DNA from 2 places in the Cytobacillus oceanisediminis genome. Region 1 is predicted to be linked to the other one. Evidence: a T-box and tRNA genes for the amino acid it is inferred to sense, from the RefSeq annotation. Region 1 holds a T-box; the other holds one or more tRNA genes.
What was found. A T-box is a leader RNA that pairs with one kind of tRNA and senses whether it is charged. The one in region 1 lies ahead of IRB79_RS22670 (valine--tRNA ligase), so its partner is inferred to be a tRNA-Val.
Positions count from the first base shown of each region.

Region 2: it has a tRNA-Val gene. The T-box ahead of IRB79_RS22670 (valine--tRNA ligase) is inferred to sense a tRNA for this amino acid. The anticodon was not compared.

Region 1 covers NZ_CP065511.1:4,506,005-4,511,601, reverse strand. The annotation lists gene spoVID (stage VI sporulation protein D) at 1-400, shown strand, start outside; gene ysxE (spore coat protein YsxE) at 510-1,568, shown strand; gene IRB79_RS22675 (hypothetical protein) at 1,582-1,773, opposite strand; T-box leader at 2,014-2,270, shown strand; gene IRB79_RS22670 (valine--tRNA ligase) at 2,426-5,071, shown strand; gene IRB79_RS22665 (bifunctional folylpolyglutamate synthase/dihydrofolate synthase) at 5,142-5,597, shown strand, end outside.
Region 2 covers NZ_CP065511.1:1,714,649-1,720,245, forward strand. The annotation lists gene IRB79_RS08860 (TRAP transporter permease) at 1-424, shown strand, start outside; gene IRB79_RS08865 (hypothetical protein) at 656-1,231, opposite strand; gene IRB79_RS08870 (WYL domain-containing protein) at 1,400-1,618, opposite strand; gene IRB79_RS08875 (YczE/YyaS/YitT family protein) at 1,729-2,343, opposite strand; gene IRB79_RS08880 (SurA N-terminal domain-containing protein) at 2,513-3,277, opposite strand; tRNA gene IRB79_RS08885 (tRNA-Val) at 3,524-3,596, shown strand; gene IRB79_RS08890 (proline dehydrogenase family protein) at 3,795-4,769, shown strand; gene IRB79_RS08895 (GNAT family N-acetyltransferase) at 4,886-5,353, shown strand; gene IRB79_RS08900 (endonuclease/exonuclease/phosphatase family protein) at 5,390-5,597, opposite strand, start outside.

The DNA of each region.
Region 1 (5,597 bases):
TGAGGAGGAAGCACCGCCAACCGCACAGGAAATCTATCAAATGACGGAAGCATCTGAATCAGATAGTCCTTCTTTTGAAAAGAAACCAGTTCAGGCGGCTGTACAGGAAACTCATGAGGAAACAGAGGAATCCTCATCCTCTTCAGAACAGGAAGCTAAGAAGAAGAAACTCTCCAAGAAGAAAAGCATGTCGTTAACAGAGTTCTTTGCCCGTAAGGAAGAGGCAGAGGAACATGTTAAACTCAAGGTTTGCATTGTGCAGAACGGCGACACAATTGATGCCATTGCTGAAAGGTATGATATACCAGCCCAGCAGCTATTAAGGGTGAATCACCTTGAAATCAATCAGGATATTTATGAAGGGCAAGTGCTGTACATTCCTGTTGCGGTAGCCCATTAAATGGTTAAAAGGCTGAGCAGGTATTGATAACCCGCTCAGCTATTTTCGTTTAGCCAATATATTTCAGAAAAACATCATTTTTTCTCATTCTGGAAAGTGAGTGGTTAAGGTGGAAGAAAAAAATCGGCTGCGGAAAGTCTCCCCTATTTTAATTCATTATTCATTAGAGCCGCATTTTGTAGAGGAGTTTGGGAGAGTTCAGAAGGTTTACAGCAGCAAAGGTGTGTTTGCTTTGAAGAAAATAAAGCCTCAGCATGGAGCGGATTTTATAAGGCATGTACAAACTCTCTTTCAAAAAGGCTATAACAGAATTGTCCCTATTTACCCGACGGTGGATGGAAGATATGCAGTGCTCCATCAGAATGAATTATTTTATTTAATGCCCTGGATGTCCAATGAAGAAAAGGAGGACAGATTTGAGAGGCATCAGCAGATGCTGAGGGAACTAGCAAGACTGCACACATTGTCCTCGCGGGAAGTTTCTATAAAAAAGGATGACCGAACCGAACATTATGAAAAAACCTTGCAGGAATGGGAGAAAGAAAAGGAGTTTTTGGAGGGATTCATAGAAGCCTGCGAAAGAAAAGAGTATATGTCTCCTTTTGAGCTAATGTTTTCCCTATATTATCACGACGTCAGCCAGGCATTGAAATTCTCCACAAACAAATTGAAAGATTGGTATGAAAAAACAAAAGAAAGCGACAAAGCACGAACGGTAATCATTCATGGTAAAGTTTCAACCGAACATTTTCTATACGATGATAGGGGATATGGGTACTTCACGAATTTTGAAAATGCAAGACAGGGGTCGCCGCTCCATGATATATTGCCGTTCTTATCAAGAACACTGAAAACCTATCCAAAAAGATCGGAAGAATGTGTAGAGTGGATTTACACTTATATGAAATACTTTCCATTCAGAGACGATGAGATGTTGCTGTTTCAAAGCTACTTTGCTCATCCGGGTCCTATTATCAGGGCTGCTGAACAATATTATAAAGGGGAAGGAAAAAGGGGAGAAAGAAAGGCTGTCCAGCATTTGCAAAGGCAGTATTGGCTTTTGAAAAATATTGAATATGCTGTAATGAGAATCGATGAGATCGAGAGGCAAAAACAAGAAGCAAAAGCAGCTGCCGAAGCTCAAGCGCAAGAAGGAGCCCAAAGCTAAAAGATGCGGGCTCCTAAACCAATTGAAGATGGAAAGCAATAGCAATCAGAATGAACAGCGATAGCAGCAGTACATCAAAAGTGGTAGGCAGCAAAATTGTTCTTATGCCTTGAAAAACACAGAACGGGATTATGAACTGTGCACATACATTCCTGAAAGTTCTTAACCAGGGAGGCAGTGTGTAAGGATTATATTTTCTTCTCATTGTCGCATGCCCCTTTCCCGAATGTTCATATGTATATTCTATGATTCATTTTTCGGTAAAGTGCCTATTTTCGTTTCTTTCCTGAATAACGGCATTTAAAAACTCCCCTAAAGAAATTTTTTTCTGGCAAAAATCATCATCACTTCGATGGAAATAATGAATAATATATAAAAAACTCGGGTATCCTTATTGACTATAACAGTCTTTTTTCGGTAGTATATTTTATATATAAAATTGTATATCGATGCTAAGACAGGGAAGAGTACAATGGCCATTTGCCTTTTAGAGAGGAAAACCAGCAGCTGAAAGGTTATCCAGGCAGAACCGTTGGAAGGTCGCCCTAGAGCATCTTTTGCGAAAGGCTGCAGCCAAGTAGTAAAAGACGGGAAATCCGTTATCTGATTAAGTGTCAATCTCTATAAGAATGTCTTTCCCTGATTTTCTTTAGTGATTGAAAAAAAGGTGGTACCGCGAAGCATACTCCATTCGTCCTTTTATGGCGAATGGAGTTTTTTATTTTTAAAAGAAAGTATTCAATTCTGAACGTCGATAACTGTCTAGCTCCAGCGCTTACCCCCTCGAGGTGTCGGGGGTGGGCAAGGCGCTTCCGCTTTTCTTGTTTAGGATTGTTTTTAGAAAGGAAGAATGACACATGGATAATAATGAATTATCAATGCCAACGAAATATGATCCGCAGGGGATTGAAAAAGGACGATATGACTGGTGGCTCGAAGGGAAGTTCTTTGAAGCAAAAGACGACGAAACTAAGCAGCCCTATACAATTGTGATTCCGCCTCCGAACGTAACAGGAAAGCTTCATCTTGGCCATGCATGGGATACGACCCTTCAGGATATCCTCACCCGGATGAAGCGTATGCAGGGATACGATGTTTTATGGCTTCCAGGCATGGACCATGCGGGTATTGCCACTCAGGCAAAGGTTGAAGAAAAGCTTCGCAATGAAGGCAAAAGCCGCTATGATTTAGGCCGTGAGAAGTTCGTAGAAGAAACTTGGAAATGGAAAGATGAGTATGCGAGCCATATTCGCCAGCAATGGTCAAAGCTTGGATTAGGGCTTGATTACAGCCGTGAACGCTTCACCCTTGATGAAGGCTTATCAAAAGCTGTTAGAGAGGTTTTCGTTTCACTTTATAATAAAGGTTTGATTTATCGCGGCGAGTACATCATCAACTGGGATCCGTCTACGAAAACGGCCCTTTCTGATATCGAAGTTATTTATAAGGATGTTCAAGGTGCTTTCTACCATATGAGATATCCTCTGACAGATGGTTCGGGACATATCGAAATTGCCACTACACGCCCTGAAACGATGCTTGGCGATACAGCTGTAGCAGTACACCCGGAAGATGATCGATATAAGCATTTAATCGGCAAAATGGTTAAACTGCCGATCACAGGACGCGAAATTCCAATTGTTGCAGATGATTATGTAGAAATGGATTTCGGGTCAGGCGCAGTAAAAATTACGCCGGCTCATGACCCAAATGATTTTGAAATAGGAAACCGCCACAATCTTGAAAGAATTCTTGTAATGAATGAAGACGGCACAATGAACGGCAGAGCCGGTAAATACAAAGGTATGGACCGCTTTGAATGCCGAAAGCAGATCGTGAAGGATCTTCAGGAAGAAGGAGTTCTTTTCAAAATTGAAGAGCATATGCATTCTGTGGGCCATTCAGAGCGCAGCGGCGCAGTTGTTGAACCGTACCTTTCAACACAATGGTTTGTAAAAATGCAGCCTCTGGCTGATGAAGCCATCGCTCTTCAAAATAAAGAGGAAAAAGTAAACTTTGTTCCAGAGCGATTTGAAAAAACGTATCTGCGCTGGATGGAAAATATTCGTGACTGGTGTATATCACGCCAGCTTTGGTGGGGCCACCGCATCCCGGCCTGGTACCAAAAAGAGACAGGTGAGGTTTTCGTAGGGCACGAAGCGCCTGAAGATATTGAAAACTGGGAGCAGGACAAAGATGTTTTGGATACCTGGTTCAGTTCAGCCCTATGGCCATTTTCAACAATGGGCTGGCCGGATATTGACTCAAGCGATTTCAAGAGATACTATCCGACTGCAGCTCTGGTAACTGGCTATGACATCATTTTCTTCTGGGTATCACGAATGATCTTCCAGGGTCTCGAATTTACAGGAGAGCGTCCATTCCAGGATGTATTAATTCATGGTCTTGTTCGTGACTCTCAAGGACGCAAGATGAGTAAGTCCCTTGGAAATGGCGTTGATCCAATGGATGTAATCGATCACTATGGTGCTGATTCACTCCGTTATTTCCTTTCTACAGGAAGCTCACCGGGACAGGATCTGCGCTTCAGTATGGAAAAGGTAGAGGCAACATGGAACTTTGCCAATAAAATCTGGAACGCATCCCGCTTTGCATTAATGAACATGGATGGATTAACATACGAAGAAATTGATTTGAGCGGTGAAAAGTCTGTTGCTGACAAATGGATATTAACCCGTTTGAATGAAACAATTGAGACGGTTACAAGATTGTCTGACCGCTACGAGTTTGGCGAGGTTGGCCGAGTGCTATATAACTTCATTTGGGATGACTTCTGTGATTGGTATATCGAAATGGCGAAGCTTCCGCTGTATGGAGAAGATGAAGCTGCCAAGAAAACAACCCGCTCCATCCTGGCATATGTTCTGGACAATACAATGCGTCTGCTGCATCCATTTATGCCATTTATCACGGAAGAAATTTGGCAGAACCTCCCTCATTCAGGTGAATCCATTACGGTTGCCCAGTGGCCGGCAGTAAACGATGAGTATACAGATAACCAGACTGCAAACGAAATGAAGCTGCTTGTAGAAATCATCCGCTCTGTCCGTAACAGCCGTGCTGAAGTGAACACGCCGATGAGCAAGAAGATTAAAATGATGGTTAAAGCTAAGGATGAGGAAATTCTGGGTACGCTGGAAAATAACCGTGCCTATATTGAACGATTCTGTAACCCTGAAGAACTAGTGCTGGCTCTGAATGTTGAGACGCCTGATAAGGCGATGACAGCAGTTGTGACTGGTGCTGAAATCATTCTTCCGCTTGAAGGCCTGATTAACATTGAAGAAGAAGTTGCACGCCTTCAGAAAGAGTGGGATAAATTAAATAAAGAAGTTGAAAGAGTCCAGAAGAAACTTTCAAACGAAGGCTTTATTAAAAAGGCGCCTGAAAAGGTAATTGAGGAAGAGAAAGCAAAAGAACAAGACTACAGCGAGAAGAGAGCAGCTGTAGAAGCTCGCATTAAAGAGCTAAAAGGAGAATAATTAATAGTTGCGGAAGGCGGGTCCATAGGAAGGATTCGTCTTCCTTCCTGTATAACGGAGGTGCATATATATGTTTTCTACTTATGAGGAAGCACTGGAATGGATTCATGCAAGGCTAAGACTGGGGATGAAGCCGGGTCTGCAAAGGATGGAATGGATGATGGAAAAACTCGGGCATCCCGAGAGAAGAATTAAGTCTGTTCATATTGGCGGAACGAATGGTAAAGGCTCAACAGTTACGTTTTTAAGATCCATTCTTCAAGAGGCGGGTTATTCTGTCGGAACGTTTACATCGCCATATTTTGAGAAATTTAATGAACGGATTTCTCTTAATGGAATTCCAATTAAAGATGAAGATCTCGTTCGGGTTGCTAATGATATATATCCGCTGGCGATTGAATTGGAACAGACGGAACTTGGCGGTCCAACCGAATTTGAAATCATTACCGCCATGGCTTTCCAATATTTTGGCCATGTACAGCCGGTGGATCTCGTTTTGTTAGAAGTGGGACTTGGCGGCAGGTTT
Region 2 (5,597 bases), 2.5 Mb from region 1:
TTTTGGTATTGTGGCAGATGTCACACCTCCAGTTGCTCTTGCAGCATTTGCGGCGGCTGGTGTATCCGGGGGAGATCCGATAAAGACTGGAGTAACAGCATCAAAGCTTGCCATCGGGGCTTTTATTATTCCATACATGTTTGTCCTTTCACCGGAGTTATTGATGATTGATACAACCTGGTATTACTTAATCTGGGTAGTATTCACTGCTTTGGCAGGTATGATGGCAATTGGCGCTGGCGTAATTGGCTACTGGCTGCGTAAATTGAATATTTTTGAAAGACTGCTGGGAATTGCAGGGGGACTTTTGCTTATCTACCCTGAAGGGGTTACTGATATTGTAGGATTAGTTATTTTTATCCTGTTGATTGCATTGCAGGTTTTCATTAAAAAAGACGATCAGGCAAAGCCGCAAACAGCATAATAGGAAAAGCGGAAGAGCCTTGCCCACCCCCGACAAGCACAAGACGAGCCTCTCGAAAGGCGTTCTTTGCCTTTTTGGGAGGATTGGCTTGTGACCTCGAGGGGGTAGGCGCTGGAGCTAGACAGTTCTCGGAGTACAAAGAAATAAATTTATATAAAAAAGAAGGAAGGATGCTCACTCAAGCTGAGATCCTTCCTTTTTTTCATTTCCATACATTGTTTGTCATGCTTCCTAATCGCTATTGCCGATTGAAAGGGAAGCATTAACATAGCCTTCTTCATTACTCGTCAATAGGACAGTAAAAGTACCGGGATCATCGCCTTCATATACTTCTTCACTGAGGTTTTCTTTTAATAGTTCGCTTTTATATTCAATAATTTCAGTATGATTGTTATCATCTTTGGTTCTGTCAACTTCTTTGGCATCTTTCGGAATTCGCTTTTCGACAAAAGCAAGGATTTCCTCATTATTCATATCTTGTTCCATATCCTCAAATTGCAGCTCAACATTTACTGCCCGATGCGTTTGAAACTCTACCAGCATACTGTCTCCGTTGAAGCGGGCAATTTCATCATTGTTTTTATTATCTCCATAAGCCTTTGTGAAAAGGTCTCGTGTGTCTCCCAAACCAACTTCTTCAGTGATCTTTTTGTTTTCTCCCGGCGCTTCCTCTGTTTCCGCCCGCTGTTCTTCCGTTGACGGATTATTCTTATCTTCTTCCTCTACAATTTGTTCTTCGTTCGGATTACAGCCTGCCATTATGAGGCTTCCTGCAAACATTGCAGCAATCAATGTTTTATTTTTCACAGAACCCTTCCTTTCTGAGCGTGATGTCTTTATGGGATCAAACCCGGTTAAAAAGTATATACCCCAATGAGGGCAGGATAATCGGGAAGAAAGGAAGCACAGAAAAAAGCCGTACTTCTTATGTGAAATACAGGCTTTGAAGGTTCAAGTATGAAAGAAATCTCATTATTAGCTGATCTGGCGAGCTTTATTTTCGGGCAAAATGGACATGATATGGTTCAAGTTGAAGATGCGCATTTGTTTTCTATATAAACAATAGGCTAAAATCGTGCTGCCTCGAAGCTCTTTGATTAATATTTTTCTTTGTGTAAATGAATTGCGTTTGGAGAGATAAATGATTTCCACAGGCTTTCTCTCTTCCATAGCTCGATAAAGAATTCCTTTCATAGAGAAATCCCTCCTTACTTTTATTTACATTATACACGAACGCTTGTTCTTAATCAAGTGGAATGCGAAAATTTGTTCGCATAAAAAAAAGACTTCACAAATGAAGTCTTTTAAATAATCTTTAAACCCTTAGTTTTCAAGTGATTAAGCAAAACAGTGCCGTATTGTATGGCATAGCCTAAAAAGACGGCTACGAACAAGGTGCCTAATCCAACTGGACCGCCTAAGATAAGGCCAATGGCCAATGCTAAAAATTCATTAATTATACGTGCAGTCTTAATGCTGATATTGAGCCTTTTGGCAGTTGCGATCATTAATCCATCAATTGGGCCGCTGAATAATTGCGGACGGATATAAATAGATACCCCGAAGCCCAGTAATGAGACACCTGAAATAAAGGCAAGGATCTGAAGGGAAAAGTTTGTAACTGTGATGCCGCTGAAAACAAGCTCCATCCAAAAATCGATCCCCACACTCGCTAAAATGGTGCCAATAAATGATTTAAACTGGGGTTTTTCCCAGGTCAGCAGAGCATTGAAAAATATAAGGGATGCTGTGACCAGAAATGACCATGTTCCAATTGTCAGACCGAACTTATTAAAAAGGCCAACATAAACAGTGTCCCAGGCACCTGCACCAAGATTGGATAAGATAATTAATGAGACACCGAGAGTGAGAATTAAATAACCTGCAATTATTTGAATGAATGTTGTGTGTTTAATCATGTTGTATCCTCCCCAATACATATTACCGTATTTAAATAAATTCTCAAGGGAAAGAAAAGGAAGAAAATTATTTAGTATTCATAACAGTCCAGTATAGGGAATAGCACTTTTTTTAATTCTCTAACATATAAAAAACAGCTCCCATATATGGGAACTGTTTAAAAAATACTTATACCTTAATATCAATTTTTGCACTTTTCTTCAATTCTTCTACATGCTTAACCAGCATATCCTGCTGTTTTTGCTGTTCGAGCTGCTGTTTGATCTGAGGCTTTACTTCCTCCAATTTAGGTGGCTCCTGTCCTTCTGCACCGCCCTGGCTGGCATATTCATCATAGAATTTCTGAATTTCAGCATCTGTAACTTCCCCTGGTTTAATCTCGCCGTTAATATATTTCGTATATTTTATATTGTTGGCAATTTCCTTCTCTAATGAGTCAGGGTTAAGGCCAGCCTGTTTCATTGCTGTTTCGAATTCCTTGTCGTCCTTGAATTGTCCTTTTGTTTCTTCCAGCTGCTTTTTGACTTCTTCATCAGAAGCTTTGTAGCCTTTTTTGTCTGCCTCCTGGAGAAGAAGTGTCTGGCCGACTAGACTGTCGAGTGTCTGCTCCTTGATTTTCTCTGCAGCATCTTTGGTAGTAGGGTCTTGTCCCATTTGCTGATACATCATCTGTGATGAAGTAAGCACGCTGTTATACTCGCGGCCAAGAATTTCCTGGTCATTAACGATTGCGACAGTCTTTTCTTCATCAAGCTTTTGCTTGTCCATTTTCTTTTGCATTTCTTCCATTTGCTTTTGCTGGTCCTGCTGGTCGGTTTCAGCTGTTTTCGCTTCCTCTTTTTTATCTGCACTCTTGCTTTCATCATCAGCTCCACAAGCAGCTAAAACGGCAGATATTAAAACTAGTAAAAAGGGATACATTAGTTTTTTCATTAAAATTTCTCCTTCCGTAACCCTGTAAGGTTTGATTCAGCTAACAAAAGAATCATATAGAGGGCATTATAAAGCAAAAATTCTCAAAAAGATACCTTAAAGGCATAAATGCAGAATTTGTAATGGGAATGTAATCTAGTTTCCAAGCTGCTAACTTTATAGTTTATGGATGAAATATAGGTATTGACTTTTATGAGAGAAAGAAGTATATTTTATATTGTCCCCAATATAGGGGAATGTTATAACGATTCCGTAGCTCAGCTGGGAGAGCGCTACCTTGACAGGGTAGAGGTCGCTGGTTCGAACCCAGTCGGAATCATACTTAAAGTGTCTGGCCGCTGATAGCCAGGCACTTTTTTGTTTACAGGGATTTTATCTTTTGAACTGGGAACTCCTGCAATGTTTTAACGAAACAGTGATGGGGAATCGTTAAAATATAAAAATTCACAAAATAATTTTTATTAAAAATCTATGCTATAATTTCATTGTGAAATTACAAGAGTTAGGGGATATTTCTATGTTGAAAGATCTGTTTATCGGCCTTTCCCAAAACGAATTTCTGAATAGCGCTGCAAAGAAATATGGGTTGAAATTGGGAGCGCAGAGTGTAGTTGCGGGAACAAATTTAGATGAAGCAATTCAAAGCATAAAAGAGCTTAATGCTCATGGCATCTCTTGTACTGTCGATAACCTCGGGGAATTTGTATATAAAAAGGAAGAGGCGGCAGAAGCGAAAAAACAAATAATTGAAGTGATAGAGGCCATTCATGTAAATCAGGTGGATGCACATATATCTTTAAAGCCTTCCCAATTAGGCCTGGATATCGACTATTCTTTCTGTCTTGAAAATGTTAGGGAGATAGTAGAGAGAGCAAGCCATTATGGTATTTTTGTGAATATGGATATGGAAGACTCTAAGCGTCTGCAGCCTTCCTTTGATTTACTGGATGAATTATCTAAAGAATATAATAACATAGGTTCAGTTATTCAAGCCTATTTTCTGGATGCTGAAGAAGATTTAATGAAATATAAGGATTTCCGCTTGCGAATTGTAAAAGGGGCTTATAAGGAGCCTGAAGAAATTGCTTTTCAGGAAAAAAGTGACATCGATGCTAACTTTATAAAATTAATAGAATGGCATTTGCTGAATGGCAAATTTACATCCATTGCAACACATGACCATAAAGTAATTAATCATGTAAAAGATTTTGTAAGGGCTAACAATATCCCTAAAGAGAAATTTGAATTTCAAATGCTTTATGGCTTCCGCAAGGATATGCAGCTGAAGCTTGCTGGTGAAGGCTATAATTTCTGTACGTATGTACCTTTTGGAAATGACTGGTACGGCTACTTCATGAGGCGCCTGGCTGAAAGGCCGCAGAATTTAAACCTTGTTGCCAAGCAGGTATTTAATAAGAAAACCAATACAGTGATTGGTGTGGCCGCAGGAGCTTTCCTATTAGGCAGATTGACAAAGAAGCAGAAAAAATAATACTGCAAAGTCTCCCTGTTTTATTAAGCAGGGAGGCTTTTTTTATGTTATCTTAAAAGGAATTTTTTGGGGTAATTGCGAATTAAATTTGAGAATGATTAGAGGGGAGATATGGAATGGACATGGACTTGCAGCTGAAACAAGTAACAGAGAAAAATTTTTTTGATCTCATTAATCTGAAATCAGAGGAAGATCAGGAAAAGAAGTTTCAAATTTTCGAAAGATTTGTCGGTTCCAATGCTTTTTTCATTGCACTGGCATCTGTAAATGGCTGGACATGCAAAGCCATATATGACAGGGAAACATTAATTGGCTTTGCAACTCATGGATTGGACAGGGATCATGACCGCTATGAACTTGTTAGCCTGATGCTCGGTCATCAATTTCAGAGGAAAGGGTACGGTATACCGGCTATTAAACTTGTGATAGAGGAAATGAAAGAGATGTATGCTTGTGATGAAATCTACCTATCAGTCATCAAGGAGAATGAGCCGGCTATTCTTTATGAGAAAGTTGGCTTTGAACCAACAGGTGAGATTTTTCAGGCCTTCCATCCTGAACCCATCTACAGGCTAAAAGTGTAAAAAGAAGTCCCTGACTGAATTGTCAGGGACTTTTGCCTATATTTCAATTTCCACACCATAATGATCTGAAATGATGGGCTTGTGTGTGCCGTTAAAGATAACCCGTGAATATTTCGGATGGATAGGCTGAGCCGAAAGAATTAAATCAATCCGCATATCATGGTTATTGTCATCCCAGCCGGCAATCTTTCCTTTAACAGTAACACCCGAATCCTTCCTGGAAGCTAATTCATAAGTGTCGTAG